4 regions of the Labrys sp. F242 genome follow, and region 1 is predicted to be linked to each of the others. Evidence: predicted binding sites of a transcription regulator. Region 1 holds the regulator's gene; each other region holds the start of a gene.
What was found. The regulator PhoB, encoded in region 1, activates phosphate uptake and scavenging genes when phosphate is short. The targets are predictions, from matches to a motif close to TGTCATNNANCTGTCAT.
Positions count from the first base shown of each region.

Region 2: a site for PhoB is predicted at 2,873-2,889, ahead of ACZYTC_RS12980 (glycerophosphodiester phosphodiesterase family protein). Genes of this name have one in related genera too.
Region 3: a site for PhoB is predicted at 5,259-5,275, ahead of phnC (phosphonate ABC transporter ATP-binding protein). Genes of this name have one in related genera too.
Region 4: a site for PhoB is predicted at 5,075-5,091, ahead of ACZYTC_RS17460 (alkaline phosphatase). Genes of this name have one in related genera too.

Region 1 is NZ_JBVASG010000001.1:26,390-33,802, forward strand. It holds gene ACZYTC_RS00105 (helicase-related protein) at 1-288, shown strand, start outside; gene ACZYTC_RS00110 (RNA-binding S4 domain-containing protein) at 334-651, shown strand; gene ACZYTC_RS00115 (RrF2 family transcriptional regulator) at 815-1,261, shown strand; gene ACZYTC_RS00120 (aldo/keto reductase) at 1,344-2,294, shown strand; gene ACZYTC_RS00125 (YciI family protein) at 2,380-2,736, shown strand; gene ACZYTC_RS00130 (RNA polymerase sigma factor) at 2,755-3,993, shown strand; gene ACZYTC_RS00135 (hypothetical protein) at 4,012-4,749, opposite strand; gene phoB (phosphate regulon transcriptional regulator PhoB) at 4,890-5,591, opposite strand; gene phoU (phosphate signaling complex protein PhoU) at 5,605-6,324, opposite strand; gene pstB (phosphate ABC transporter ATP-binding protein PstB) at 6,360-7,187, opposite strand; gene pstA (phosphate ABC transporter permease PstA) at 7,184-7,413, opposite strand, start outside.
Region 2 is NZ_JBVASG010000001.1:2,766,720-2,774,132, forward strand. It holds gene ACZYTC_RS12965 (MarR family winged helix-turn-helix transcriptional regulator) at 1-217, shown strand, start outside; gene ACZYTC_RS12970 (DUF1697 domain-containing protein) at 364-891, shown strand; gene ACZYTC_RS12975 (hypothetical protein) at 919-1,299, opposite strand; gene ACZYTC_RS12980 (glycerophosphodiester phosphodiesterase family protein) at 1,407-2,804, opposite strand; gene ACZYTC_RS12985 (ABC transporter substrate-binding protein) at 3,458-4,528, shown strand; gene ACZYTC_RS12990 (ATP-binding cassette domain-containing protein) at 4,720-5,577, shown strand; gene ACZYTC_RS12995 (sugar ABC transporter permease) at 5,574-6,845, shown strand; gene ACZYTC_RS13000 (SDR family oxidoreductase) at 6,966-7,413, shown strand, end outside.
Region 3 is NZ_JBVASG010000001.1:618,641-626,053, forward strand. It holds gene ACZYTC_RS02935 (hypothetical protein) at 518-646, opposite strand; gene ACZYTC_RS02940 (ArsR/SmtB family transcription factor) at 721-1,401, shown strand; gene phnE (phosphonate ABC transporter, permease protein PhnE) at 1,405-2,298, opposite strand; gene phnE (phosphonate ABC transporter, permease protein PhnE) at 2,295-3,227, opposite strand; gene phnD (phosphonate ABC transporter substrate-binding protein) at 3,299-4,231, opposite strand; gene phnC (phosphonate ABC transporter ATP-binding protein) at 4,292-5,116, opposite strand; gene ACZYTC_RS02965 (LbetaH domain-containing protein) at 5,321-5,965, shown strand; gene ACZYTC_RS02970 (MaoC family dehydratase) at 5,970-6,428, shown strand; gene ACZYTC_RS02975 (MaoC family dehydratase) at 6,425-6,898, shown strand; gene ACZYTC_RS02980 (class I SAM-dependent methyltransferase) at 6,933-7,413, opposite strand, start outside.
Region 4 is NZ_JBVASG010000002.1:421,547-428,959, reverse strand. It holds gene ACZYTC_RS17480 (acetyl-CoA carboxylase carboxyltransferase subunit alpha) at 1-301, shown strand, start outside; gene ACZYTC_RS17475 (FtsX-like permease family protein) at 467-1,744, opposite strand; gene ACZYTC_RS17470 (ABC transporter ATP-binding protein) at 1,741-2,430, opposite strand; gene ACZYTC_RS17465 (hypothetical protein) at 2,435-2,896, opposite strand; gene ACZYTC_RS17460 (alkaline phosphatase) at 3,149-4,921, opposite strand; gene ACZYTC_RS17455 (L,D-transpeptidase family protein) at 5,429-6,970, shown strand; gene ACZYTC_RS17450 (methyltransferase domain-containing protein) at 7,260-7,413, shown strand, end outside.

The DNA.
Region 1 (7,413 bases):
GATCGCGGCAATGGCCGGCCGCGCGAAGAAAACCGGCCCGGAGATCGCAAGCCGGCCGGAGAAGGAGGGCGCCGCCAGGGCGATGCCCGTCCCGATCGTGGCTCTCGTCCCGATCGCGGCCCGCGTCCCGATCGCCAGGATCGGGGTGGTGAGCGTCCGCGCAACTGGTCGAGCGACTCCAAGCCGCAGGGACGCGAGTCCAATCGCGCCCCGGATCCGAACTCGCCCTTCGCCAAGCTCCTTGCCTTGAAGGAGCAGATGCAGGGCGGCAAGTCGGACAAGAGCTGATCCCAAGAATCGGATTCAAGGAACCGGATTCGAGGAACCTGACCTATGGACCAGGCCGGCAGCCAGGATCGTCTTCGGATCGATAAATGGCTCTGGCATGCGCGTGTCGTGAAGACACGCTCTCTGGCAGCAAAATTGGTGGCGGACGGTCATGTCCGCCTCAACGGCACCCGAATTGATACGCCTGCCAAGGCGGTCAAGCCCGAGGATGTTCTGACCATCGCGCTGGAGCGTACCGTCAGGGTCTATCGCATTCTCGCGCTCGGTGAGCGCCGGGGGCCTGCCAGTGAGGCCCAGGGGCTATACGAGGATCTCTCTCCCGAACCGCCGGGCAGGCCCAAGACCTTGCCTGAGATGAGCTGAGATCCTTCTTTGCGATCACGGGCGTCCTCGCCTGCATCTTTCTTTCCACATGCGCCTTGGTTTCGAGCCCCTCCTTCGTTGGGGTAGACCTTCCGATTCGATCGATAATCCCTATATTCGTGATAGACAGGATAGACTTCTGTCACGCGGAGCAATCAGGGCGATGCTGACGAACAAGGGCAAATATGGTCTCAAGGCGCTGGCGCATCTGGCCGGCCTGCCGGCCGGCGAGACGGCGCAAAGCCAGGAAATCGCCGAGGCAAACCGCATTCCCAAGAAGTTTCTCGATGCGATCCTGGGTGAGTTGCGCGTGGCCGGCATCGTGCGCTCCAAGAAAGGCAAGGGCGGTGGCTATATGCTGGCCCGCGAGGCCAGCCAGATCAGCGTCGGCAATGCCATCCGGGTCCTCGACGGTCCGCTCGCGCCGATCGCCTGCGCCAGCCACACCGCTTATCAGCCTTGCCTCGACTGCCCGGATGTTCCAGGTTGCACCGTACGCCTTTTGATGCGGCGTGTGCGAGACCTTTCTTCCGACCTGCTCGACAACATGTCGGTGGAAGAGATGCGTCGGGCAGGTGGCGGGGAACAGGAACTGACCTATTCGATTTGAGTTCCCTGCGGCCCTGGAGGCCGAGCCGGCACGCTTTCGTGCCGGTCAGGTCCATATTTTGTCATGATCATGGAGAGCATTTATGGAAAAACGTGCGATTGGGCGGTCTGATCTTTCGGTTGCTCCGTTGGGCCTGGGCGGCAATGTCTTCGGCTGGAGCGCGGATGAGAAAGCCTCCTTCGCTGTCCTCGATGCTTTCGTTGGGGGCGGCTTCAACCTGATCGACACGGCGGATGTCTATTCGGCCTGGGTTCCCGGCAATCAGGGCGGTGAGTCTGAAGCCATCATCGGCAAATGGATGAAGGCCCGCGGCAATCGCGCCGACATCGTGCTCACCACCAAGGTCGGCTCGGAAATGGGGCCCGGCAAGAAGGGCCTGTCGCGCGACTATATCCTCAAGGCGGCCGAGGATTCCCTGCGGCGCCTGCAAACCGATTACATCGACCTCTACCTCTCCCATTGGGAGGATCCGGAGGTGGATCTGGAAGAAACGCTCTCCGCCTATGACGAGTTGATCAAGGCCGGCAAGGTGCGCGTGATCGGCAATTCCAATCATAGCGCCAACACCATGTTCAAGGCGCTGGCTATCAGCACCAAGGAGATGTGGCCGCGTTTCGAGAATCTGCAGACGCACTACAATCTCTATGACCGCGCCGGCTATGAGAACGAGCTCGAGGCGTTCTGTCTCAAGAACGAGATCGGCGTGACCAGCTATTTCTCGCTGGCGAGGGGGTTCCTCTCCGGCAAATATCGCAGTGAGGCCGATTTCGCCAAGAGCAACGCGCGTGGCGGCGAGATGGCCAATTATCTCAACGAGCGGGGCCTGCGCATCCTGGCCGCTCTCGATGCGGTAGCCGAGGCCAAGAGCGCCACACCGGCCCAGGTCGCCATTGCCTGGCTTATCGCAAGGCCCGGCATCGTCGCTCCGATCGCCAGCGCCACCAGCGTCGAGCAACTTGGGGACCTGATCAAGGCGACCGAACTCAATCTGGGTTCGGGCGAGATCGAGCAACTCACCAAGGCGAGCGCATAATTTTCGTCCTGCTGTCGAAAGTGAACGGGATGGCGCGTCATTGTCATGCCGGCGCATCATGCGCCGGCGGAGACAGGAGAGACCCATGCAGTTCGCGATTCTGATCTACAGCAACGAGGAAGCCATGCTGAAGGTGGACCCCGCCAATAAGCAGGCTGTGCTGGCCGCCTATCAGGCCTATACGGAGGCCCTCAGATCGGCCGGTGCTCTCGGCCCGTGGAGCCGTCTGCGCCCCACGTCTGCGGCGACGACCGTGCGCCTCGCCGACGGCAAGACCCAGGTGCTCAACGGCCCCTTCGCCGACACCAGGGAACAACTCGGCGGTTTCTACATCATCGATGTGCCGGACCTGGATGCCGCGATCGGCTGGGCTGCGCGTTGCCCGAGTGCAGCCATCGGTACCATCGAGGTCCGGCCGGTGTGGGACCCCAAGGATTATTGAACCAAGCGAGCCGATCCGGTGCCTTCCGCCCCCGCCGTCGAACTTGCCGAAATCGTCGCGCGACGCAGCTATGGCAGGCTCGTCGCCCTTCTCGCGGCACGTTCGGGCGACATTGCGGGGGCGGAGGACGCCCTGGCCGACGCCTTTGCGGCGGCTTTGGAACATTGGCCGGCGGGCAGTGTGCCCGCCAATCCCGAAGCCTGGCTCCTGACCGCGGCCCGGCGCCGGCAGATCGACGCGGCCCGCCGCGCCAAGCTGCGCGGCGAAAAGGCGGACGAGGTCATCCGCCATGTCGAGGCCCTCGCCTCCGAGCAGGCCGAACAGCCTGTCATTCCCGATGAGCGCCTGCGCCTGATGTTCGCTTGTGCTCATCCCTCGCTCGATGCCGCCGTGCGCGCGCCCTTGATCCTGCAGACGATATTGGGGTTCGACGCCGGCGCGATCGCCAGCGCCTTCCTGGTTTCACCTGCGGCGATGAGCCAGAGATTGGTGCGGGCCAAGCTCAAGATCAAGCAGGCCGCCATCCCCTTCCGGATCCCGGAACCCGACGAGTTGCCCGGTCGTCTCGAAGCGGTACTGGAGGCCGTCTATGCCGTCTATGCCGAGGGCTGGGCCGATCCCGAAGGGGCGCAGGCCCGCGAGCGCAATCTGTCGGTGGAAGGCATCTGGCTCGGCCGGTTGCTGGTCTCGCTCCTGCCCGGCGAGCCGGAAGTGCTCGGCCTGCTGGCCCTGATGCTGCATGCCGAGGCGAGGCGGGCTGCACGCCGTAGCCCGGTCGGCGACTATATCCCGTTGGAACAGCAGGATACCACGCTTTGGGATGCCGCCCTGATCGAGGAGGCTGAGGCTTTGCTCGCCAGGGCCGGGCAGGCGCGACAGATCGGTCGCTATCAGCTCGAAGCCGCGCTGCAATCGGCCCATGCCAATAGGCGCATCTGCGCGACGACGGACTGGGCCGCGATCGTCACGCTGTATGAGGCCTTGGTACTACTGACCGCGTCCCCCGTCGCTGCCATCAACAGAGCCGTGGCGCTCGCCCGTCTTGCGGGACCGCAAGCCGGATTGGCCGGGCTCGACGAGGTCGCCAGCGACAGGCGGATCGCCGATTACCAGCCTTATTGGGCTGCACGCGCGGACTTGCTGGCCCGCGCCGCAAGGCAGGAGGAGGCCCGCAACGCCTATTCGCGGGCGATCGGGCTGGAGAGTGATCCCGTCATCCGCCGTTATCTGCAAGGGCGCCTGGCGGCTCTGGGCTGATATCGGCGCCTGCAGAAGCTATTGGGGATAGCGGCCATTGAAGGGCGGGGCCTCGATCCACCATTGCGGTGTATAGGCGCGCTTGATCGGGCAACGGATCAATGTGTCTTCATCGAGCCACAGCTGCCGCTCGGGGGCGGGGGTCATCACGATGGTTTCCGCCGTGCCGGAGCGGCCGCTTCGCAGGGCCTGGTCCTGCGCCGGCGAGCTGCCGCATCGAAGCTGCAGCGTCGCCTGGAACTTGGCGCTGGAAGGCTCCTCGCCATCGGCCTCGATGACCGCGCAATATTTGCCGTAGAGCTGGATGGCAGGACCGGCTGCCCGTAGAAGCTGCACGGAAACCCGGTTGCCTGGCGTCGCCCCCTGCTTGTCGCAGCCATCGTCCTGCAAGGCATAGATGCCGTCGGCATAGTTGCCCGCCTTCTGGGCATAGGACGTGCGCGTGGCGGGCGCGCGTCCGGCCTGCCTGACGGACAAGACGGTCCTGATCTGCATGCTGCCATCGGGTGCGACCTCCACCATGGCCTCGACCTCGCATCGCGAGCCTTCCTTGCAGATACCGGCGACCTGCTCCTGCATGTCGCTGTCGGCTGCGATGAAGCAATCCTTGCCGATATAGGAGCCCGCCAAGCCGGAGCCGGTACCGAACTCGCCCGAACACAAGGTTTTCTTGAGCTTGGCCGCTGCGGCATCGCTGGGAAGCAGCGCCAACGAACTGGCAGTCAAAAGCGACGCGACGAGCAAGGAACGGATCATGGCAACCCCGGCATTTTCTTTGGCAAGTCGTCTTATCGCAAGCCTCTGAAATCGCCTAGATCGGGCGAGTACCGGGTACGTGATGCGACAAGGCCGGCGGTGAGCCGCCGGCCTTGGTGTCGGGCGATGAAATATCCGTCCTAGGCCTGCTTGGCGAAGGTCTCGTCGAAGGAATAGCCGGCGCCGCGAACCGTGCGGATAGGGTCGATCTCGCGCGTGCGGTTCATCGCCTTGCGCAGTCGCCCGACATGCACGTCGACCGTGCGCTCGTCGATGTAGACGTCGCGGCCCCAGACGCTGTCGAGCAATTGCTCGCGTGCGAACACGCGTCCCGGCGCCTGCATCAGGAATTCGAGCAGGCGGAATTCGGTCGGGCCGAGGCGGATCTCGCGATTGCCGCGATGAACGCGCTTGGTCTCGCGGTCGAGGGAAATGTCACCGGCCTTGAGCAGGGAGGCGACGTGATCGGGCTTGGCCCGACGCAGCAGAGCGCGGACGCGGGCCGAGAGTTCCGGCACGGAGAAGGGCTTGACGACATAATCGTCGGCGCCGGTGGCCAGACCCCGCACACGCTCGGTTTCCTCGCCACGCGCCGTGAGCATGATCACGGGCAGGCGCTCGGTTTCCGGCCGCATGCGGATGCGCCGGCACAATTCGATACCCGACAACCCCGGCAGCATCCAGTCCAGCAATACCAGATCCGGCACGCTTTCGCGCAGGCGGATCTCGGCATCGTCACCGCGCGCCACACTGTCGACCTCATAGCCTTCGGCTTCGAGATTGTAGCGCAGCAGCAGGGTCAATGCTTCTTCGTCCTCGACGATCAGAACCTTGGGAGGCATGGCCTATCCCTTGTTACTTAGCCGGCACAGGAAGGTCGACGAGATCGGTGCTGTTGTCCGCCTTGGGCCGCTCGCCGGCCGGCGATTCACCGGTCACCAGGTAATGCACCGTCTCGGCGATGTTGGTGGCATGGTCGCCGATGCGCTCGATGTTCTTGGCGCAGAACAGCAGATGGGTGCAGAAGCCGATATTGCGCGGATCTTCCATCATGTAGGTCAGCAATTCGCGGAACAGCGAGGTGTACATCGCATCGATCTCGCCGTCCGAACTCCAGACCGAGAGCGCTTCTTCAACATTGCGCTGGGCGAAGGCGTCGAGGACCTGCTTGAGCTGCTCGAGCACCAGGTCAGCCATATGGTCGAAACCGCCGAAGAGCTGGGCCGGCTGCGCATGGCTGTGGATGGCGACCACGCGCTTGGCGACGTTCTTGCCGAGGTCGCCGATGCGTTCGAGATCGTTGGCCACCCGCAGGGCCGAGACGATTTCGCGCAGGTCGAGTGCCAGTGGCTGGCGCTTGGCGATGACCAGGATAGCCCGGTCCTCGACCTGGCGCTGGAGCTTGTCGATCGCCAGATCGAGCTCGATCACGGCCTTGGCGCGCTGGGTGTCGCGCTTGAGCAGGGCTTCGACGCTGTCGGCTACGCTCTTCTCTGCATAGCCACCCATTTCGGCGATCATGTTGCGCAATTCGCGCAATTCCTGATCGAAGGATGTAACGATGTGGTCGGACATGCCGCCTCCAAATGAATTCGACGCTGGCCGAGGGATCAGCCGAAGCGGCCGGTGATGTAATCCTGTGTACGGCTGTCGTTCGGGGTGGTGAACATCTTGTTGGTCTGGCCGACCTCGATGAGGTCACCCAGATAGAAGAAGGCCGTCACATCCGCGCAACGCGCCGCCTGCTGCATATTGTGCGTGACGATGACGATGGTGAAGTCCCGCTTCAATTCGTCGATCAGTTCCTCGATCTTGGCGGTCGAGATCGGATCGAGCGCGGAGGTCGGCTCGTCCAGCAGCACGACTTCGGGCTTCACCGCGATGGTGCGGGCGATGCACAGGCGCTGCTGCTGGCCACCGGACATGCCGAGCGCAGAGGCGTGCAGGCGGTCCTTGACCTCGTTCCACAGGGCGGCCTTGGTCAGGCACCATTCGACGCGTTGATCCATTTCCGCCTTGGAGATCGACTCATGCAGGCGCACGCCGAAGGCGATGTTGTCATAGATCGACATCGGGAAGGGCGTGGGCTTCTGGAACACCATGCCGATGCGGGCGCGCAGCACTGCCGGATCGATCTCCTTGCCGATGACGTTCTGACCATCGAGCAGCACGCGGCCCTTGGCAGTCTGGCCCGGATAGAGGTCGTACATGCGGTTGAGCACGCGCAGCAGGGTGGACTTGCCGCAGCCGGAAGGGCCGATCATGGCCGTGACCTGCCGGTCGATCATGTCGAGATTGATGCCCTTGAGCGCATGCTTCTCGCCATAGAAGAAGTCGAGATTCTCGACCTTGAGCTTCACGGCGGCAGCTGGATTGGCGATGGGGCGTTCGGCAACCGCGATGGAGGCTTGTGGAGTAGCGGACATGGGATCACTCATTTCTTGGGAGCGAGCACGAAGCGGGTCAGAATATTGAGCGCCAACACGCCGGCGGTGATGAGGAGGGCGCCGCTCCAGGCCACCGAGACGGCCTTGGGGTCGGGATAAGGCGCGAGCTGGTAGATGGCGGCCGGCAAGCTGGCAAAGGCATTGCCGAGGTTGAGCGACCAGTTGGAATTGCCGAAGGCTGTCAGCAGCAGGGGTGCGGTCTCGCCGGCGGCGCGGG
Region 2 (7,413 bases), 2.7 Mb from region 1:
CCTCGGCCTGGTGGATCGTCAGGGCAGCATTGCCGATCGACGTATTCGCGAGGCGACCATCACGCCCAAAGGCAAGGCGATGACCGATCTGGTCGATGCCGCTCGCGAGAAGATGGGCCGTGCGATCTTTGCCGGATGGGAGGACAGCGACTTTAGCGAACTCGTGCGGCTCATGCGCAGATTTGCGGACGACATCACGGCGACTTCCCCGGAATGACCTACGGGATACCTGCCACTCCATGATCGAATTGGCTTGACCGCACACACGAAGCCAGTGCTGAAATCGCCGATATCATCCCCCCCAATTGCATCGAGTCTGGCTTATAGCCCGACATCGTGCGTTCCCCGACCGAGGGCCCGATCATGCGCTACATCGCCTTGCTGCGCGCCATCAATGTCGGGGGAAACTCGACGATCAAGATGGCCGAACTGCGCGCCCTCGGCGAAAGCCTCGGCTTCATCGGGGTGACAACCCTGCTGCAGAGCGGGAACCTCACCTTCGAGGCCGGCGAGGCAGCGGTGCCGGATCTGGAGCAGCGCTGGGAACAGGCTGTCGCCGAGAGCTTCGGCGTCCCGGCCGCCTTCATGATCCGCACCATGCCGGAATGGCAGGCCCTGATCGCAGCCAATCCCTTCCAGATCGAGGCAGAAGCGCACCCCGCCCAGTTGCTCGCCCTTCCCAGCAAGGGCGAGATTGCCGGCCCCGCGCTCGCTTCCTTGCGCGCGGCGATCCAGGGGCGCGAACGCATCGCCGCCAGTGAGCGCTGTCTCTATGCCCATTACCCGGACGGCATCGGCCGCTCCAAGCTCACCACCAAGCTGATCGAGCGCCATCTCGGTACGCTGGTGACCGGCCGCAACTGGAACACGGTCTTGAAACTGGCCGTGTAACGTTGCTGCGCAGGACAGCCAAAATCATCATCCACCCACCCGGCTGTTCAAGGCAGCCAGCAGGCTCGACAGGGCTGCCCGCGCTCGGACCGGGCTGCGCTCGCTGCCACGCAATTCCGCGCCTGCCCGCATGATCGCCTGATCGATCAGCCGCCAAAGTCTGCCGTCCCAGGGCTTCACATGGATCTCGGCATTTTGCCAGACCGCCTCGAAATCGCCGATCCGCTTCTCGGCGGCCTCCAGATCTTCCTTCGAAGCCAGCGCGATCGTTTCGGTCGCCATGACCTCGAGCATCAGGAGGTCCTGCCACGGATTGGCAACAACCGTCACCGGCTTGGGCGTGGAAACCAGCACCGGCAGGGCAGCCAAGGGAGCGAGCAGCCAAAGGCAGAGGAAATAGATCCGCATGTCGAAGGTCCAGAGCGCGATGCCGTTCCGCCCGCGCTCGGGGGATCTTGCTAGATCGGGATTACGCCGACATTGCCGCTTTCATACGGATTTGTGATGGCGGTTTCCTACCAACCGAGTTCGCGCAGATACGCGGCGCGGGCACCGACGCCCGTATGGGTGAAATCGGTAAAGACGCCATCCACGCCCAGGCGGAAGAACTTCAGATATTCCAGGCTCGGATCTCCGCGATAGTCGGCGGCCAGATATTTCTTCTCGTTCCGGAAAGTGAAGACATGCACGAACAGGCCCGCCTTGTGCGCGTCGGCGACGAGGCTGGTCGGATCCTGGGTCGAAGCATCAGGCGTCGATCCCTTGAAGGGTGTGCCATCGGCATTGATTTCCTTCCAGGGCGAGATCTTGAGCGAGACGATCTGAGGCTTCCAGGGACCGATGCCGTCGGCATAGCTCTTGATCTCCGCCAGGCCCGTCGGGCTCAGCATGGCGTCGAACCAGCGCGGGTCGCCCGAGACGGTCCAATCGAAGGGGCGGGAATTGGTGATGTCGTCATAGAGGACCTTGCCGGTCTTGAAGTCGATGCCATCCCCATCGATGAGCTGGACCTGCCGGGTCTCCAGACCGTGCTTGCGCATATATTTCAGGCTGCTCGGCTCAAAGCTCTGCACCAGGATGGGGGCTTCCTTGGTGTTGAGGCCATTGTCCTTGATGATCTTGATCAGGGCATCTTCGAGCGGACGGCTGCCCGGCGCGCCGCAGCCATTGGCGATGGCCTGCGCATTGTTCCAGGATGGGTTCTTGGTTTCCGGATAGACGGCGATCGGGCGTCCGGTTTCCTTGCTCTTGGCCTTGGCGATGTCGATGACCTCCTGGAAGCTGAGGATCGGGAACTTGCCGTTGAACACCTTCGGCCGCTCATTGGCCGCGTCATAGGTGGTGCCGGCGATCCAATTCTTCAGCTCGGCCATGGTGAAATCGGTGATCGACCAATCATTGGTATGGTCTTCGCCGTCGACAACCAGGGACTTCAGCACCGATTGGGGATTGGCCGGATCGGTCAGGTCGGTGAGGTATTCGGCAGGTCCGCTGGTCGGCGACTGGGGCCATTTCACCTTGACCGTGACCCCGGGCACCGTGCGTTTGCGGGCGGCGACCTCAGCATTGGTCTTGGCCACCTCCGCAACGTTGGTATTGTCGCTCAGCCAGGGATTGTGGCGCGCCACCAGCACGCAATCCTTGGTCAAATGCAGATCCTCTTCCAGCGCATCCGTCCCGAGGGCCGCGGCCAGATCATAGGAAGCCTCCGTCTCTTCCGGCGCGAGGCCCGGCAGGCCACGATGTCCGATGACCAGCGGCGGCTTGCCGTCGAGGGTCAGAAAAGACTTGGCGCCTGTCGGTGCGCTAGCGGTTTGAGCAAGGACTGCCGAAGACGGGGCCATGCCCACGGCGGCAGCGCCGAGCAAAGCCACACCGACAAGAGCATTCCATCTCGCGCAACCAAATTTCATGACCGGATCTCCACCCTTTGCTCGCCATCGCCCCTGAATGCCCGCCCCTATGTTCTTGTCGTAATTTTCTGACAACCGGATGACCGGTGAAGCAAGTCGACGAGAACCACGCCGTGCCATGTCCGGCCGAAACACGGACGCATCATTTTTGACCCGCAACGGGCCCCGGCTGGGAAGACAGCCGGATCTGCGCCTCAGCGATCAAAAAAGTATCACCACAACCCGTGAAACGTGGTGGCACGTAGTTTCCCCAACGGGTTAGCTTAATGGGACTGGAGAGCCATTGGCTCGACGGCAAGAGCGGCAGGGTCAAGCCGGCCGCATTTGGGGGAGACGGTCATGCCCAGGGATCCGAAACCGGCCCGGGAGAGGCGCTGCGAGCATTATCGCCAATCCACGTCATGCCGGCTCGAAACGAGATCACGCGCCAGCGCTCCCAATCACCCTGCTTCTTCCAGTTGACCATGGTCCCGCGGCAAGCCGGGTCTGACGCGCCGATCAAAAAATAGCAGCGCCTTGGTACCCTGCGGCCAGCCAATGCGTTGTACCGCCAAGCTCCATCCCGGAACGCGGCGGACACCAGACCAATCTCGGCCGCGCAACGTCACCATCGATCATTCGAACAATCATAAAGTCCTAGGGAGAAAGCCCGAATGAAACTCACATCCTTGAAATCGACCGGCATCGCCGTCCTCGCCCTGTCCCTGCTTGGCAGCGCCTCTGCCCTGGCGCAGGACGCCGCCGTCAAGGACGCCACCGTGGCGTTCCTCATGCCCGATCAGGGCTCGACCCGCTATGAAGAACATGATCATCCCGGCTTCGTCGCCCAGATGAAGAAGCTGTGCGAGAGCTGCAAGGTACTCTACCAGAACGCCGACGCCAGCATCTCCAAGCAGCAGCAGCAGTTCAACTCGGTGATCACGCAGGGTGCCAAGGTCATCGTGCTCGATCCGGTCGACTCGGCCGCCGCGGCCTCCATGGTCAAGCAGGCCCAGAGCCAGGGCATCAAGGTCATCGCCTATGACCGCCCCATCCCCGACGCCAAGGCCGATTTCTACGTGTCCTTCGACAATAAGGCGATCGGCAAGGCCATTGCCGAATCCCTGGTCGAGCATCTGAAGGCGACGAAGGCGCCGACCGAGGACACCGGCGTGCTGCAGATCAACGGCTCGCCGACCGACGCCGCCGCCCGGCTGATCCGCGACGGCATCCATGAGGGCCTGAAGAGCGGCGGCTACAAGACCCTGGCCGAATTCGACACGCCCAACTGGCTGCCTTCAAACGCCCAGCAATGGGCCAGTGGCCAGATCTCGCGCTTCAGCAAGAAGATCGTCGGCGTGGTCGCTGCCAATGACGGCACCGGTGGCGGCGCGATCGCAGCCTTCAAGGCGGCCGGCTTCGACCCCGTGCCGCCCGTCACCGGCAATGATGCCACCCTCGCTGCCCTGCAGTTGATCATTGCCGGCGACCAGTACAATACCATCTCCAAACCGAGCGAGATCGTCGCCGCCGCCGCCGCCGATGTCGCCTTCGAACTCCTTGGCGGCAAGACCCCCAAGGCTGAGGCCACCCTGTTCGACACGCCCTCCAAGCTGTTCGTGCCGGTCATCGTGACCTCCGAGAACCTGAAGGCGGAGATCATCGACAAGAAGATCGCCACGGCAGATCAGCTCTGCGGCGGACGCTATGCCGAAGGCTGCAAGAAGCTCGGCATCACACAGTAAGCATGCCATCGCCCTCCCGGCCGCCCCGAGCGGCCGGGAGATCGCGGCTGCCCACACAGTCTCCGGCTGTATACATTGACGGATATCGCAGGATGCTGCCTCGCAGGAGGATGGCGCCACGGCCAAATGCATCTGTTCGAACCCCTCCAGCAGCCAGGCCTTCCCGATCCCACACATGAAAGGATTCCGGCATGACTGACCTTTCTCCCAGTTCCACATCGGCCAACGCGCCCATGGGCGAGCTCATTTTGAGCCTGCGCAATGTCTCCAAGCATTTCGGCGCCGTATCGGCCCTGACCGATATCGAACTCGACGTCCATGCCGGCGAGGTGGTGGCACTGGTCGGCGACAACGGCGCCGGCAAGTCGACCCTGGTCAAGGTGCTGGCCGGCGTCCACCAACCCAGTTCCGGCACCATCACCTTCCACGGCAAGCCGGTGACGCTCTCGACGCCGAGCGACGCCCTCAATCTCGGCATCGCCACCGTCTTCCAGGATCTAGCCTTGTGCGAGAACCTCGACTCGGTCGCCAATATCTTCCTCGGTCGCGAACTCGAACCTTACCGGCTCGACGAGGTCTCGATGGAGATCAAGGCCTGGAAGCTGCTGAACGAATTGTCGGCGCGCATTCCGAGCGTGCGCGAACCCATCGCCTCGCTGTCCGGCGGCCAGCGCCAGACCGTCGCCATCGCCCGCTCGCTCCTGCTCGAACCCAGGATCATCCTGCTCGACGAGCCGACGGCAGCCCTCGGCGTCGCACAGACCGCCGAAGTGCTCGATCTCATCGAGCGCGTCCGCGATCGCGGCCTCGGCGTGGTGATGATCAGCCACAATATGGACGACGTCCGCGCCGTCGCCGACCGCATCGTGGTGCTCCGGCTCGGGCGCAACAACGGGGTCTTCACGCCTGAGGATTCTCATCAAGACCTCATCAGCGCCATTACCGGCACCGCGGAGAATTCAGTGTCCCGGCGCGCCACGCGGCTTCAGGGACAAGGCGCCACCGAGGGTAGGCAGAGCCAGAGCCAGAGCCAGGAGAGCCGGCCATGAGCAGCAACATCGACCAAAGTCGCTCTGAACCGGCTACCGCCAAAACGCCGCTCGACCGCGCCGATGTCCGCGTGAAGCATGACGACAGCGTCGGCGGCGCCATCAGTGCCTTCCTGGAACGCATACGCTCGGGCGATCTCGGCTTCCTGCCGGTGATCGTCGGCCTGATCCTGATCTGCATCGTGTTCCAGAGCCTGAGTCCGGTGTTTCTCTCGGCCAACAATCTGGTCAACCTGCTGTTCGACTGCTCGACAGTCGGCGTGATCGCCCTCGGCATCGTCTGCATCCTGATGCTGGGCGAGATCGACCTTTCGGTCGGCTCGGTGAGCGGCCTGTCCTCGGCTTTGCTCGGCGTGCTGTGGGTTAACATGAACTGGCCGGTGGCGCTCGCCATTCCCGCCGCGGTCCTGGCAGGCATGGCGATCGGCGCCGTCTACGCATTCCTGTTCAACCGTTTCGGTATGCCGAGCTTCGTCGCTACCCTGGCGGGCCTGCTCGCCGTGCTCGGCCTGCAGCTCTATCTGCTCGGCTCGACCGGCTCCATCAACCTGCCTTATGGCTCCGGCGTGGTGGATTTCGGCCAGACCTTGGTGATGCCTCACATCATCTCCTACGCCCTCGCCGCCATCGCCGGCGTGGTGATCTTCTATGCCGATTTTCGCACCGCAGCCCGCCGCCGCGAAGCCGGGCTATCCGCCCGTCCCTTCGCCTTCATCCTGCTGCGCGCTGCCGCGATCATCGTGGCGCTGGAACTCGTGGTGTTCTATCTCAACCAGGACCGCGGCGTGCCGTGGATGTTCACCTTGTTCGTCGTCCTGGTCGTGGTGATGAACTACGCGCTGACCCGCACCAAATGGGGCCGCTCGATGACCGCCGTCGGCGGCAATCGCGAGGCGGCGCGGCGCGCCGGTATCAATGTCCGCTTCATCTATGCCTCCGCCTTCGTGACCTGCGCAGGCCTGGCGGCCATCGGCGGCATCCTGGCCGCGGCGCGCCTGGCTTCCGCCAGCCAGCAGGCCGGCACTGGCGAGGTGAACCTCAATGCCATCGCCTCGGCGGTCATCGGCGGCACCAGCCTGTTCGGCGGCCGTGGCAGTGCCTATTCGGCCCTGCTCGGCATCATCGTCATCCAGGCGATTTCGAGCGGCCTGACGCTGCTCGATCTGTCCTCCTCGCTGCGCTACATGATCACCGGCGCCGTGCTCGCCATCGCCGTGATCGTCGACTCCCTGGCCCGCAGGTCCCGCGTCTCCCACGGCCGCGCCTGACCCTGTCCCGAGCCGGCGAACTGTTACCGATCAAGAGCTCGCCGGCTCATTTTCCCGAGATACTCAAAGTCCCAGCGGGAGGCATGCGCCGTCCCGGAACTGATCGAGGAGACGCCGTTCATGGAACAGAATTTCAACAGCCAGAATTTCTCGGGGAAGGTCGCGGCCATCACCGGCGCAGCTTCGGGCATAGGCCTCGAATGCGCCAAGGCCCTGCTCGCGGCCGGCGCCCGCGTCGTCTTCGTCGACCGCGCCGAGGATGCCCTCAAGACGATCTGCGAGGAACTCGGCCCGAACGCCATCCCGGTGGTGACCAACCTGCTCGATCCGACCAGCGTGTCGCGGATGATGCCTGAGATTCTCGACAAAACAGGCCAGCTCGACATCTTCCACGCCAATGCCGGCTCCTATATCGGCGGCGAGGTCGTCGAGGGCGATCCCGACGCCTGGGATCGCATGCTCAATCTCAACATCAATGCCGCCTTCCGCACGATACGCGAAGTGCTGCCGCATATGGTGGAACGCAAGACCGGCGACATCATCGTCACCTCGTCGGTCGCCGGCATGA
Region 3 (7,413 bases), 590 kb from region 1:
CCCTTTAGCAGGCAATGGCTGGATATGCCAACCCAGGAACAAACAGGCGTTTCCGCCATAGGCGCTAACTTTGCGAGTGGAGGCGTAGGTAGCGTGGAGGGTCGATCTCCACAGCTCCATCAATTGATGGAGCGAGATCGACCACCTTTGTCTTCTATCTGGCTCGACATTTCCAAGATGGTCGATCTGGAGATCGACCCTCCAATCTGGTGCCACCACCCAAAGTTAGCACCTATGGGCGTTTCCGCTAAAATGCGTTTTGCCGAAAACCGGTCTCCACTTTTCGGCGCGATGCTCTAGCGATAGCGATCGATCAGGTCTCGGGCGCAGGCGGCAGGCTGGGGCGGGTCGTTTTTCCCATGACCGTCGATCACGCCGATGTCGCTCAGCAACCGATCGGAGAGACCGTGCAACCCCTTCTTCGGCATTGCCGGCGGTGTTGTCGGCCGTGGCTTGCTCCCCTCCGTCTCGCTCCCTCGCAAACAAGATCGCTCAATCCATCCAATCTGAGCCATCGTCATGGCTCGATCTCCAAATTGCCAAGGTCTCCGGCGTTGTCGGCCCCATGGGCCGTCGTCGCCGATCCCTCATGCGGCGCAAGCCTGAAGGGGGCGACGTCATGGCGGGTGAAGCAGGCGATCATCATGGTGTCCCGGGTTGAAAGCGACCGGGACAGGCTAGGCGATTGAGCAGCGTCGATGCTTCGGCTATGGTCGTAGTATGAAAGACGGACCGATGATCGCCTCGGTTGCCGCCCTGATCGGCGATCCGGCGCGCGCCAACATGCTCACTGCGCTGATGGACGGCCGGGCGCTGACGGTGAGCGAACTCGCCGAGGCCGGTGGCATCAGCCTGCAGACGGCCAGCGGCCATCTCGCCAAGCTCGATGCCGCCGGCCTGCTCTGCGCCGAAAAGCAGGGGCGGCACCGCTATTTCCGCCTGTCCGGCCACGACGTGGCCCAGGTCCTGGAAGCCCTGATGGGATTGGCCGAGCGCACCGGTGCGATAAGAGTGCGGACCGGCCCGCGTGACGAAGCCATGCGGACGGCCAGGATCTGCTACGACCATTTGGCCGGAGCACGCGGTGTTGCCCTGCTGGATGGCTTCGTGTGTCAGGGCTTGATCAGCGGCGACGAGGATCCCGTGGTTACGGCGATGGGCAAGGATTTCTTCGTCGGGCTCGGGCTCGACGTCCCGGGCATGGCCAGGAGCCGGCGCCCTGTCTGCCGACGCTGCCTCGACTGGAGCGAACGCCGCAGCCATCTCGGCGGCGCCCTTGGCGCGAGGCTCCTCGACTGGGTGATCGAGCGCGATTGGGCCCGACGCAAGGAGGGGCGTGTGATCGCCTTCACGCCCATCGGCGCGAAGGCGTTCGATGCAACATTCGGCCTGGCGGGGTAGGCCTCAGGGCCGCTGCGGCTGGCCGATGATCGCAAGTCGGAGACGCGACGAAATCACGTCGATGACGGCGACAGTGACGAGGATCATGAAGATCAGCACACCAAGCGGCGGCAGGTCGAGCACCCGCAGCAATTCGGCGAGATACTGGCCGACCCCGCCGGCTCCGACGATGCCGATGATGGTGGCCGAGCGCACATTGGATTCGAAGAAATAGAGCACCTGGCTCGCCATGACCGGCAGGACCTGCGGGATCAGGGCGAAACGGATGCGGTGGATCCGATTGCCTCCCGTGGAGAGCACGCCCTCGCTCGCCTTGTTGTCGGTGGTTTCGATGGCTTCCGAGAACAGTTTGCCGAAGGCGCCGAAATCGACGCAGATGATGGCGAGCACGCCGGCAAACGGACCGAGGCCGACGACGCCGACCCACACCAATGCCCAGATCAGCGCATCGACGGACCGGATCACATCGAGGCTACGGCGGACGGCAAAGCGGACGAAGACATTGGGGATGACGTTGCGTGCCGCCAGGAAGGCCACGGGCGCAGCCAGCACAGCCGCTGTGAGCGTGCCGGCAAAGGCGATGGCGAGCGTCTCGGTGAGAGCCTCCACGAAGAACCAGAACTTACCCTCGTCATTGGGCGGGAACATCTGCACGACGAAGGTGCCGAGCCGCGAAAGCCCGCTGAAGAACCGCGCCGGCGTCACCTCGAGCCGGACCATGGCGACGACGGCAAGGGCGAGCAGGACGACTATCACGCCTCCGGCCAGGAAACGTGTCCGCCAGGAGATTTCGAAATGGGCACGGTGGCGGGCTGCCACGGAGGCGAGCCTTTCGGGGCTGAGGGAGGCGAGAGGGCTTGCCGACCGCGGTGCCGAGCCGTTGATGCCGTTGTTCATGGTGTCGCCTCCTGACCGATCAGACGATGGCGCAGCTTCTCGGTGGCGAAATCGATGATGAAGACCGTGACGATGATCATCAAAAGAATGGCGCTGACGTCGGCATAGGCGAAGGTACGGATGGCGACCAGGAGTTCCTGGCCGATGCCGCCCACGCCGATGAAGCCCATCACGCCGGCTTCCCTGACATTGATCTCGAAGCGGAGCAGGGAATAGGAAGCGAAGTTCGGCAGGGTCTGGGGCAACACGGCAAAGCGTATGCTTTCCAGCCAGGATCCACCGGTGGCGACAGTGCCCTCGACCGGCTTCATGTCGGCATTCTCGACCACTTCGGCAAACAGCTTGCCGAGCGCGCCCATGGTGTGGATGGCGAGTGCCAGTGCGCCGGCCATCGGCCCGGACTTGAAGGCGATCAAGAAGATCATGGCGAAGACGATGGTCGGCACCGTGCGGCAGAACTCAAGCCAGCGGCGCACCAGCGCGCGCAATAGCCGGCTACGCGTCAGATTGGCGGCAGCCGCAAAGCACAGGAGGAACGCACCGAGCACGCCGAGCAGCGTACCGAGATAGGCGACGAGCAGCGTATCGCCGAGCAGCACCAGCCATTTGCCGAAGCCCCAATACCATTCCCTGACATCGCCGACGAAATTGCCGAGGCTGAGCGGCGGGGCGATGCGGCTGAAAAAGGAGGTGAAGTTGCCAAGATGGGTCCACAGGAAGCCCGGCCGGATCGCCGCCACATGGGCCGAAAGGGCGTAGAGGCCGATGCCGACGATGACGGCGAGCCAGATCCTGCGTTTCTTGGCAGCAATGGTTGCCTGGTAGGCCCTGAGCAGAGCTTGGGTTTGCGCCTGGGGCAGGCTATTGATAGCCGGCAATTGTGTATCCTCCTGCCTGGTCGAACGCAGGCGGTTCCAATGGAAATCCATGTGGCGTAATCCGCTTGCGCAAAGGGCGCGCACCTTTCGGTGCGCGCCCTTCATTGCGTCGTTGCGACCCCTTACTGGGTCTTGCGAAGCGCGTCGTTGAACTTCACCATGTCGACGATCGGCTGATATTCCTTGGCGCTGATCGCAGTGAGTTCGAGATCCTTGCCGTCGGAAAGCTTATCGAAATTGGCCTTATCGTTCTTGGCGTAGTCGATCAGGGCGGCGCCGATCTTCTTCTTCAGATCGTCGGGCAGCGAGGCGAGCACCGTATAGGGGCCTTCGGGCAGGAAGGGCGTCTTGTAGATGACGCGGAAGTCGCCCTTGGTCATCGGGGTGCCGTCATCCTTCTTGAGGATGCCGCGGCTGAGCATGCGGGTCAGGTTGGAATCGTCTTCCGAGTTCCAGCTGTTGGCGGCAGCATCTGCGGTACCCTGGGCGAGGGCCAGCACGGCATTGTCATGACTGCCGGCGAAGACGACCGAGGAGAAGAACTTGTCGACGTCGATGCCCTGGCTGTGCAGGCCGAAGCGCGGCGCATTGTTGCCGGAGGTCGAGTTGGGGTCGACGAGGGCGAGCTTCTTGCCCTTGAGATCCTCGATGGTCTTGTAGGGGCTGTCGGCCTTCACATAGATCACCGAATAGTAGCCGGTGAGGCCATTGTTGTGGCGGGGAACGGCGACCGGCTCGGTGGCCACGCCGGTGATGATGGCGCGGGCGTAGGAGGCCGGGCCGTACCAGGCGATCTGGGCAAAGCCGGCGCGCTGGGCTTCGATCACGGCGGCGTAGTCGTTGGCGATGTTGAGCTTGACCGGCACGCCGACCTGCTTGGCGATGTAGTCGGCCAGCGGCTGGTAGCGGTCATTGGTGGTGGAGGCATTCTCGGCTGGGATGACGGCAAGCGTCAATTCGGGATACTGGGCCTTCCAGTCCTCGGCCTGGGCGGTACCAGCGGCAAAGCTCATGGCTGCTGCGGCAAGGCCGAGCAGCGTGCGGCGCGAAAGCATAGGTCTCTCCTGTCGGAAATATCGTGTTCTTGTGGCTCTTGAAGATGCGCAGCCGGCCTGTCAGGCCGCGACGCTGGCAGGGCGAGCCAAACCTGCCGAGTTTGTGTCGCCTGCCCATTTGGCGTCGGCATCGGCATCCATGACTTCGCCGGCCTCGAGGCCGTAGAGGTCGCGCGCTGCATCGGCAGTGAGCATGGCGGGTGTGCCGTCGAACACCACCCGGCCGGCGGACATGCCGATCAGGCGGTCGCAATAGCCGCGGGCGAGATCCAGCGAATGAAGATTGCAGATGACGGTGATGCCGAAATGCTTGTTGATGCGCAGCAGCGCATCCATCACGACCTTGGTGTTGCGCGGATCGAGCGAGGCGATCGGCTCGTCCGCCAGGATGATCGAGGGTTCCTGCACCAAAGCGCGGGCGATCGCCACGCGCTGCTGCTGGCCGCCGGACAGGCTGTCGGCACGCTGGCCGGCGAGATTGGCGATGTCGAACTGCTCGAGCGCAGCGAGCGCCATGGCCTTGTCCTCGAGGCCCCACAGCTGCAGCACGGCACTGGCGGTCGAGACCTTGTTGAGGCGGCCCATCAGCACATTGGTTAGCACGTCGAGGCGGCCGATCAGATTGAACTGCTGGAAGATCATGGCGCAGCGCGCACGCCAGTCGCGCAGGGCCTGGCCGCGCAGGGCCGTGACATCGACGCCGTCGAAGGAGATCGTGCCCTCGCTCGGATCGACGAGGCGGTTCAGCATGCGCAGCAATGTCGACTTGCCGGCACCCGAACGCCCGATTACGCCGATGAAGGCGCCGGGCGCGATTTCCAGATTGACGTCCGCGACGGCAGCCTTGCCGCCGAAGCGCCTGGAAACTCCTTTGATCGCCAGCATGAACAGATCCCTTCTCGTGCAGCTTTCCGAAGTCGGTAACGCTGGGCCATTACAGAGGGATGGCAGTTCAATGATGTTTCGGTGACGATCCCCCGCGGATGTCGCGGGCCTATGCGACAGATCGGGCGCTCCGGCGGATGCTTGTCACGTGGCTGTCGCAGCGGAGTGGGAAGCAGGGCCTTTCCATCATCGTTGGATCGCCCTTTGCCCAAACTCAGCCTGACGCCTTTCGTCGACCCGGCGGCTTTGATTTCCGCAAGCAGGCTCGGGCGCTACACCGAAGTAGGTCCCCGCACCAGCCTGCATGAGGTCGAACTCGGCGACTATTCCTATGTCGTCAACGATTCGGACATTGCGTACAGCCATATCGGCCGTTTCGTGTCGATCGCGGCCCATACACGCATCAATCCGGGCAATCACCCGATGAACCGGGTGAGCCAGAGCCATTTCAGCTATCGCGCCTCGGCCTATTTCGAAGGCGAGAGCGACGAGGACGACTTCTTTGCCTGGCGCAGGGAACATGACGTCCATATCGGCCATGATGTCTGGATCGGCCATGGCGCGATCGTGCTGCCGGGGCGCCGCATCGGTATCGGCGCCGTGGTGGGGGCCGGCGCCGTGGTCACCCGGGACGTGGAAGCCTACACCATCGTCGCCGGCAATCCGGCACGGCCGATCCGCCGTCGTTTCGAGGAAGCGATTGCCGACCGCCTGCAGGCCCTGGCCTGGTGGAATTGGTCGCACGAGACCCTGCGCGCTGCCTTGCCCGACTTCCGTAAGCTCCCGGTCGAGGCCTTCCTCGACAAATATCAGGCTCTTGCCGTTGAGGGCCTAATCGGTCCATCCTGAGGGCATGGCTGATACCCTGCTCCATTTCGAAGATTTCCCGGTCGGCGAGATTGCCACCTACGGATCGTACAAGCTGACGCGCGAGGCCATCCTCGCTTTTGCCAGGGAATACGACCCCCAGCCGTTTCATCTCGATGATGAGGCGGCAAAAGGCACCATGCTGGGCGGGCTCGCCGCTTCCGGCTGGCATGCCTGCTGCATCTTGATGCGGCTCAACTGCGATGGCTTCATGCTCGGCTCCACCTCGATGGGCGCGCCCGGCATCGACGAGGTCAAATGGCTGGCGCCGCTCCGCCCGGATGTCACGCTGAGCGTTCGCCGCACGACCCTGGAGGCGCGCGCTTCCAAGAGCCGCCCCGAGATGGGCCTGGTGAAGTTCCTGTTCGAGCTCGTGGCTGATGGAAAGACGGTGGTGACCACCCAGACCGGCTCCATCATGTTCGGCCGGAGGCTGGCGGCATGAAATATTTCGAGGATCTCGCCATCGGCGATACCGACGAGATCGGTGCCTTCACCTTTTCGGTCGAGAACATCAAGCGCTTTGCGGTGCTCTACGATCCCCAGCCCTTTCACGTCGACGAAGCGGCTGCGGCGGCCAGCCATTTTGGCGGCCTGGTGGCGTCGGGCTGGCAGGTTGCCGCGGTCTGGATGAAACTCCTGGTGGCGCATCAGGAGGTCGAGATCATCAGGGCGCGCCAACTCGGCAAGCCGGTGGTCAAGCTCGGCCCGTCACCGGGCTTTCGCAACATGGTCTGGGCCAAGCCGGTGCATGCTGGTGATACGCTGCGCTACAGCGTGGAGATCACGGGCAAGAAGGAGAGCGCTTCCCGTCCCGAATGGGGCATCGTCTCGATGCTGAGTTCAGCCATCAACCAGCATGGCGAGCAGGCCTTCCGCTTCGAGGGCACGGTGTTCTGGGAAAGGCGGGGGTAAGGGAAATATAGCGTGCCCCGCAATTGGCTCGAACCTATGTCATTATGGCCGGCCTCTCCAGTTCCGCATAGAAGGCGTAGCCACGGTAGAGGTCTTTGGTCCGAAGCCGCAGTCCCTCGCGGCTTGCGAGGTCCGCCAACGCTGTGGGCAATGCCGCGATGGGATGGACGTGGAAGCGTGCCAGCCAGGCGAAGAGCAGGTGCTTGAACCAGCCCGGCAGGCCCTCCTGCTGGCCGAAATCCACTATCAGAAGGCGCCCGCCTGGGTTCAGGCCGGCAATGGCGCGTTCCAGTACGGCGCGCCAGTCGGGGATCATCGAGAGCGTATAGGAGATGTAGATGCGCTCGAAACCCTTGCGCCCGAGCTGTTCAGGCGAAAAGCGGGTGGCATCGGCCTGGACCACGGTGACTCGCGCCAGGCGATTGCGGTCGAGCGAGTGCCGTGCCGTTTCGAGCATCGCCGTCGAAATGTCGAAGCCGTAAAGTGGTGTGGCGGGATAGCGCCTGGCTACGGCG
Region 4 (7,413 bases), on a different contig from region 1:
GCATTCCATCTATTCGGTGATCTCGCCGGAAGGCGCGGCCTCCATCCTCTGGCGCGAGGCCAGCAAGGCGCAGGATGCCGCCAACAACATGAAGATCACGGCGCAGGACCTGCTCAAATTCGGCGTGATCGACGCCATCATTCCCGAGCCGACCGGCGGCGCGCATCGCCTGCCCGAGAAGGCAATCGAGACCACCGGCGATTTCATCCAGAATTCGATGCGTGATTTGTTCAACCAGTCCCGCGAAGCCCTGATCCGGGCGCGCCAGGACAAATATCTGATGATCGGCCGCAGCCTGTAAGGCTGGTGCTTGGGGCGGACGCGAACCTTGCCAAGTTCGCATGGGAAACGCCGCGGCTGGGACCGCGGACGTCTCGTCCCCTTTCGCTATCCGTAAGGCTCCGGTGTTTCCAGAAGGCGGACGAGACGTCCGCGGTCCCAGCCGGCGTGCTCTGCAAACCTGACCTCACCCTCGCAAGGCCGCTGCAGGCGATTGCCGGTAGGCGAGCAAAGCGGGTGCGAGGCCGAGGATGGCGGCGAAGCCTGCCAGCAGGGCGGCAAGGCCGAGATCACCCCGCGTGAACGCCACCGGCAGGATCATGCCGCTCCAGCTCGTCACCCAGCCCGATATCGAGAGGGCTCCGAGATAGCCGAGCGCGAAGCCAGCCCCGATGCCGAGCGCCAGCAGGACGAAAAGCTCGGACCACACGATGGCGAGAACGATATGGCGCGGCGTGCCGAGGGCTCGGAGCGCTCCGATCTGGCGCCGGCGCTGGCCGATATGGATCACCGTCACGAAGATCAGGGCAGCCGCGACCAGGAGCTGGGCGCCGGCCGCCACCGCCACCAGCACGGTGCTGGCATCGCCGAGCGTGGCATAGAGCCGCGTCAGCACTTCGGCCGGAAAGACGGCGAGTGTGCCCTCGCCGCGATAGGCCTGGCGCAGCTTGTAAGCGTCGGCGATGGTCTTGGGCTTGACCAGCAGGGCTGGAACGCCTGCGATGGTATTGGCGAAGCTCTCGTCGAGCGGCGCGGTCGCATCGATCGCGCCTTTATGCTCATGCTCCTCATGCCCGGCTTCTTCAGGGTTGGTTTCCTCGTGCTGGGGGTGGGCATCGTGATCAGCCGCTTCCTCGGCATGACCGAGCCCGTGCAGATGCCAGACGGCCTGAACAGGCACCAAGACCGCCTTGTCCCAGGCCGTATGGCTCGGCTTGAGGCGCCCCACCACGGTATAGGCGAGCTCGGTATGGGCATGGCCCCCTTCCTCGGCCATGCCATGCGAGGGCTTAATGCGGGTGCCGAGCGGAATCCCGGCTGCGGCGCCGACCACTGCCTCGCCCTCGGCAGTGAAGGCGCGGCCTTCGGCCAGGCCATCCGATAGAGCGTTCACCAGGGCCGTCGTGGTGCCGACGATCGGCCGGCCCTGATAGGAATCGCCGAAGCCGATCGGCGCGGCCCAGGCAACGCGGGGATCGGCGCTGAGTTTGCGCACGGTTTCCGCCGGCATTAGCGGCAGGGGCGAGGGTTGCAGGAACACGGACGAGAGGACGAGCTGGGTCTCGCTGCCGGCGGCGCCGACGACCAGATCGAACCTGTCGGCGGCCCGGGCGCTGCCGAGGCGCATCGCCCGTTCCTGCAGCACCACGCCGACGCCGAGCGCGGTCGCCAGAGCCACCAGCAGCACCACGGCCAGCGCTCCCGGCCAGATCCGGCGCAGATCAGCGAGGACGAAGCGGATCATGCGGCCTGTGCCCTTACCTGCTCGTCGGACACGATATGGCCGGCAGCGAACGTGAGCCGCCTTGCCAGCCGGCCCGTCAGTGCGGTGTCGTGCGAGACGATGATGAGCGTGCTGCCTTCCGCGCCGGCGAGCTCGATGAGGAGGTCGCCCACGGCGGCACCGCTCTCGGCATCGAGGCTCGCGGTCGGCTCGTCGGCCACCAGCACGGCCGGCCGGCGCAGCAGGGCCCTGGCGAGGGCGACACGTTGCATCTCGCCGCGGGACATGCCGTCGATCGCCTGATCCGGCCTCAGCAGGCCGACCCGTCCGAGCAGGGTTCGGCCACGCTCGATAGCGGTCTTGCCGGCCCGCCCGGACAGGCGCAGCGGCAACAACACGTTCTCCAGGGCCGACAGGCCGGGAAAGAGATGAAAATCCTGCATGACCAGGCCGATTGTGCTGCCGCGCCAGCGGTCCCTGGCACCTTCCGGCAGCTTGGCGATGTCGGTATCGCCCCAGCGTATCCGGCCCTGCCCGACGCGTTCGAGGCCGGTAACGACGTTGACGAAGGTGCTCTTGCCGGAGCCCGATGGGCCGGTCACGGCAAGCTGGCTGCCTGCCGCGAGGACGAGCCTGCCGATGTGCAGCACCGGTGCGGCGAGGCCGGGAAAGGAGACGGCGATGTCTTCGAGATCGAGCGCCAGCACCGGATCAGACCGCCCAATAGCGCGCGTCGCGCAGGCGCAGACGGCTGAGAAAGCCGGTTTCCGGATCGGTCCAGGACCCCACTTCCAGGCGTCCCGACACTTCGATCCTGGTGCCGGGCTGCACGAAGGTCTGCTTCTCGTCGAGATAAACAACAACGATGTTGTCGGGCCAGTCCGAGTCGGAGGAGCAGAAGGGGCAGATCGACATCGGGATTTCGGTGAGCACGAAGAAGGTGGCTTCCGCCTTGAGGGGCGGGGCCATGAAGCCGCTCATCACCACGTCCTTGCCGTCGAGCTCCCTGACCTTGGCCGAGAACTCCAGGCCCAGCACGCTGATCTTGCCATAGAGTTCGGGAAAGCCGAGCGTTGCCGCCGAGGTAGCCAGGGCCGGCTGCGCCAGAAGGAGCGGCGACAGCCCGAGCAAAGTGAGGACGTGGCGGCGGGGCAGGAAAGGGATTGACGTCATGGTGAGCTCTTACGCCGGCCGAGGTCGGCGCTCCCAGGAAACATCGCCTTCGGGCGGCCAACCGCCCGAGGCCGTCGTCCGATCATTAGGCGTTGTCGGCAACAACTGAAACGCTGCCTTTGTCATGCCCGGGCTTGACCCGGGCATCCAGCCGCCTCGTCTTCAATGCCGGGAGGAGGGCTGGATTGCCGGGTCAAGCCCGGCAATGACAAAGGTTGAGCCAATTCGACCTGTTTATTTCCGGGCAAAGCCTTATTGCATCTGGGCCTTCTGGGCGCTGGAAGCGCCGAGTGCGAAGGCGTCGGCCAGGACGCGATAGACATCGCTCTCTTCCAGATAGCCCTTGAAGCCCTCGGCGCCCGGGCCTGTGGCCTGCAGCACGATGTCGTCGACGGCATGGGCGGTGCTGTCATTGTTGCGCGGGATGTTGCCCTGGACGAAGACCGCGCCGGGCACGTCCTTATAGGCCGGATTGGCGACATATTCCTTCTTCTCGTTCTGGATGGCGGGCTCATAGGGGCCACCAAGCTTCGGGCTGAAGGTCTCGTAGTGATCGGGATAGTTTCCGTAGACGACGGCCAGGCGCTTGCTGGGATCGATCTTGTCGGGATAGCCGTCGCCGTCCTTGTCTTCGTAATTGGTGAAGCCGGCGTCGGCATAGATGCCGACCTTTTCGCGCATGTCGGTGCCGGGCTTGCTGTCGTCGACGGTGCCGATCACCGACATGGAATGCGTATGGTCGCCGGTGGCGACGATCAACGTGTCGGGATGGGTCTTGGCGAATTCGCGGGCGATGCCGACGGCCTTGTCGAACTCGATGGTCTCATAGAGCGAGCGCTCGGCATCCTGCGCATGCGACATCTTGTCGATGGAGGCGCCTTCCACCATCAGGAAGAAACCTTCCGGATTCTTGGAAAGCTGGTCGAGCGCCGCCTTGGTCATGTCGACCAGGCCGGGCTGGTTCGGGAACTTCTCGACCGTGCCCTTCTTGAGGAGGAAACGGTCGAGCGCGACGTCCATGTTGCCGGTGTGGAACAGGCCGAGGATCTTGCCGGTATTGGTGCCGGAGGCCGCGGCGAGACTGTCCTTGTCGGTGGCCAGCGCATAGCCGGCGTCCTTGAAGAGCTGGATGTAGTCCTTGTCGTCCTTGCGCTTGGAGCCGGTGGTCGACTTGGGCAGGAAGTAGGCCGAGCCGCCGCCCAGGATGACGTCCGGCTTCACATCGTAGAACATGCCCACGATCTCGGCCTTGTCGGCGCGCTTGCGGGTATGGGAAACCACGGCAGCCGGGGTGGCGTCCTCGATCTCGGCGGTGGAGACCACACCGATCGACTTCTTCGAGGTGCGGCGCACCGCTTCGGCGATGGTTTCGACGCGCGGATCGTCCAGGCTGGCGGGCGTGCGGTCGGCATAGACGCCGAGAGCGTTCACAGCCGTCTTGTGCCCGGTCATGTAAGCCGACATCGTGTTGGCACTGTCGGTGGCGATGGCGTCCGTCGACGAGGTGCCGATGAAGGCCATGTGGTCGAGGTCGTCCATGGCGAGGCGGCCATTGGCCTTGCCCTCGGTCATGCCCTTGGACATGATGCGCGCGCCGGTGCGGTTGGCGACCGTCAGGCCGTCGCCGAGCAGGAAGATGATGTTTTTGGCCTTGGGCGTGGCGGCGGTGCCGAAGACGTCCCAGGTCACGCTGCGGCTCTGCCCGCCGGCCGAGACCTCGATCTTGTAGCTGCCCGGCACCGCGAGGGTCAGGCCGCGCAGCAGTACCGCCGAGCCTAGATCCTTGTCGTCCTTGCCCTTCTCGGAGGCGACGAACTCGACGTCCTTGCCGAACACACCCTTGTAGTCCTGCCCGTTGACGGTGACGCGTACATCCTCCGGCTTCACCGTGCCGGCGAACTCGGCCTTGAAGTCGAAGGGCGAGCCGGCCAGGATGGTGGCGCGGTCGAGCGGATAGATGCCCGCGGCCTGGCTGGGACCGATCAGCATGGTGGTGACCGCAAGGGCGGCGAGGAGCGTGCGCATGGCAATCCTTTCGCGGATGCGAACAGACTTTGTCACCGAAGCGTCTTGCGGTTTGGCGAGCGTGCCGAGAGTTGCAAAGACGCGTGGAAACAAAGAACTGGAAGAGGGCGCGTTCCCCCTGAACGCGCTTCGCGCTAGGGATAGCCAGCGCGTGCGACAGGTCCATGACAGCGGGCGGGACCAGGATCAGGCCGTATCACAAGCAGTATAGAGGGGGCATCCGTCAGATCCGGGGCGGCAAAGACTCCATGTCGTATCCTCGCATCCTGTTCGAAATGAAGTTTTGTTGTGGCCGATGCTTGTCTGGTCGTGAGGAAGTCTATAGGGTCCCGGCCGAGTTTCCGGTGGAAGGCCCCTATCGGCGGGGCGTGGAATCAGGCATTGTGCCGTTAAGGTTCCGTTCACGCTGTTGCGTAACCACGACCGGCCCATGGCTTGCGGCGAGCGGTCGTTGATTGTAAATGTCCCTTAGTCCGTATTACTGACTTTGCACGGGTTCACTGGTTCATGACCGCTCACTTCAAGTTGATGCGCAAGATTGCAATGGCCGTGCCGGTCCTTTTGCTGGCGGCGGCCTGTTCCAATCAGAATGGCGCAAGTGTTCGTTCGACTAGCCCGGTGCCGCAGGCCTTGATTGCCGAAATGCAGGCCAAGGGCATGGCGCGTTCCGCGCCCATCCTGGTGCGCATCTACAAGAAAGAGTCCGAACTCGAGCTCTGGAAGCAGACCTCGAGCGGGCGTTATGCTCTGCTCAAGAGCTATCCGGTCTGCCGCTGGTCGGGACAGCTCGGTCCGAAGAAGAGCGAGGGCGACCGCCAAGTGCCCGAAGGCTTCTATGCGGTGGGCATGAGCAGTCTCAATCCGAATTCGCAATATTATCTGTCCTTCGACATCGGCTACCCCAACAACTTCGATCGCCAGCTCGGCCGGGCCGGCGGCAACATCATGGTGCATGGCTCCTGCTCCTCGCGCGGCTGCTTTGCCATGACCGACAAGCAGGTGGCCGAGATCTATGCCGTGGCGCGTGAGGCGTTGCAGGGCGGGCAGGCTTCGTTCCAGGTGCAGTCGCTGCCCTTCCGCATGACGCCCGAGAACATGGCCAGGAATCGCCGCAACCCGAATATCGGCTTCTGGCAGAACCTGAAGGAAGGCACCGACAATTTCGAGGTCACCAAGCAGACGGTCAAGGTCGATGTCTGCAAGGGCCGCTATGTCTTCAACGGCAATGGCGGGACTGACTGTGCTATCGCGCCCGCCAGCCAGAATGTGGCTGCCGCCGTTTACGAGAAGCGGCGCGGCGACGATGCCAAGATCACCTCGCTGGTTGCCTCCGGCACCAAGGCCGTCAACTATATCTACCAGGATGGTGGCTCCAATCCGGTGTTCGCCGCGCGCGCCGTCGACCAGTCGGCTGTCCCCGGCAAGGATCGTCCCTTCACCTATTCGCGTGTCGACGTGACCGAAGTCGCCCTCAACGATGCGGGCGCGCCGGCCACGGAAGCAGACGCGAATGCCGCCCATCGCGTGACCTATGCCGCAGCCGAAAGCCTGCTCTATTCGGAAGCGGCAGTGGCCCGCAAGCCGATCAAGGGCGTGGCGGATCCGAAGGCCGTCGCCAAGCGTCAGGAGGCCGTCTATGCCCGCCTGATGGGCAACAAGCTTCCGGCTCCCATGCCGCAGAAGCCGGTTGCCGTGGCTATGGCTGCTCCCGCTGCCAACGCTCCGCCAAGCCAATTGGTGGCGGCCGCCGCGCCGGAGGGACAGCCCTTCTATGCGCGCTGGCTCGGCTATGCGCCGGCCGAACAACCGGCCTCGCCGGCGGCGATCAATGTCGACCCGATCCAGACCGGCACTGTGCCCGATACCAAGCCGAAGCATGGCAAGGCAAAGACGCTGACGCCCGGCAAGCCGATGATGGCTGGAGCCGCGCTTCCGGCCGCCCAGATGGCCGAGCTGCCGCCGGCGATCACCAATCCGCCGACGGAGCAGCCTTTCTACAAGCGCTGGCTCGGCCTGGGCGGCGACCAGGGCGCCACGGCGACCAACTGAGCTTCGGCCGTTTTCTTGATCGATTGATCCGTGAGCCCTTTCCCGGCATGGGAGAGGGCTCATGCATTCTATCGCGGTTGCGCTTGCCGGTTGAGCGATTTCAGCGCGCATTGCAGCCCTGATCGGTGCCGGGGATCGATGGACACGGAATTGCTTCGTTTGGGCTGCTCTCTTCGGATTGGCCAATTCTCTTGTTCTCGCCAGTTTTTGCGGATTAGCTTGGCGCGCAATGGCGTCGTCCCGGCCTGCAAGATCGAATTGTCGCTGTCGTAACTAGGTGTTGGTTCCAATGTCGCTCGATGTCGTCGATCTCCGCGACTTCTACAGCACCAATCTGGGCATCGTGGCCGGCCGCCTGATTGCCACCAAGATCCGGGCGCGCTGGAGCGATCTCAGCAGCCAGCGTGTCGCCGGCATCGGTTTTGCCGCGCCCTATCTCACTA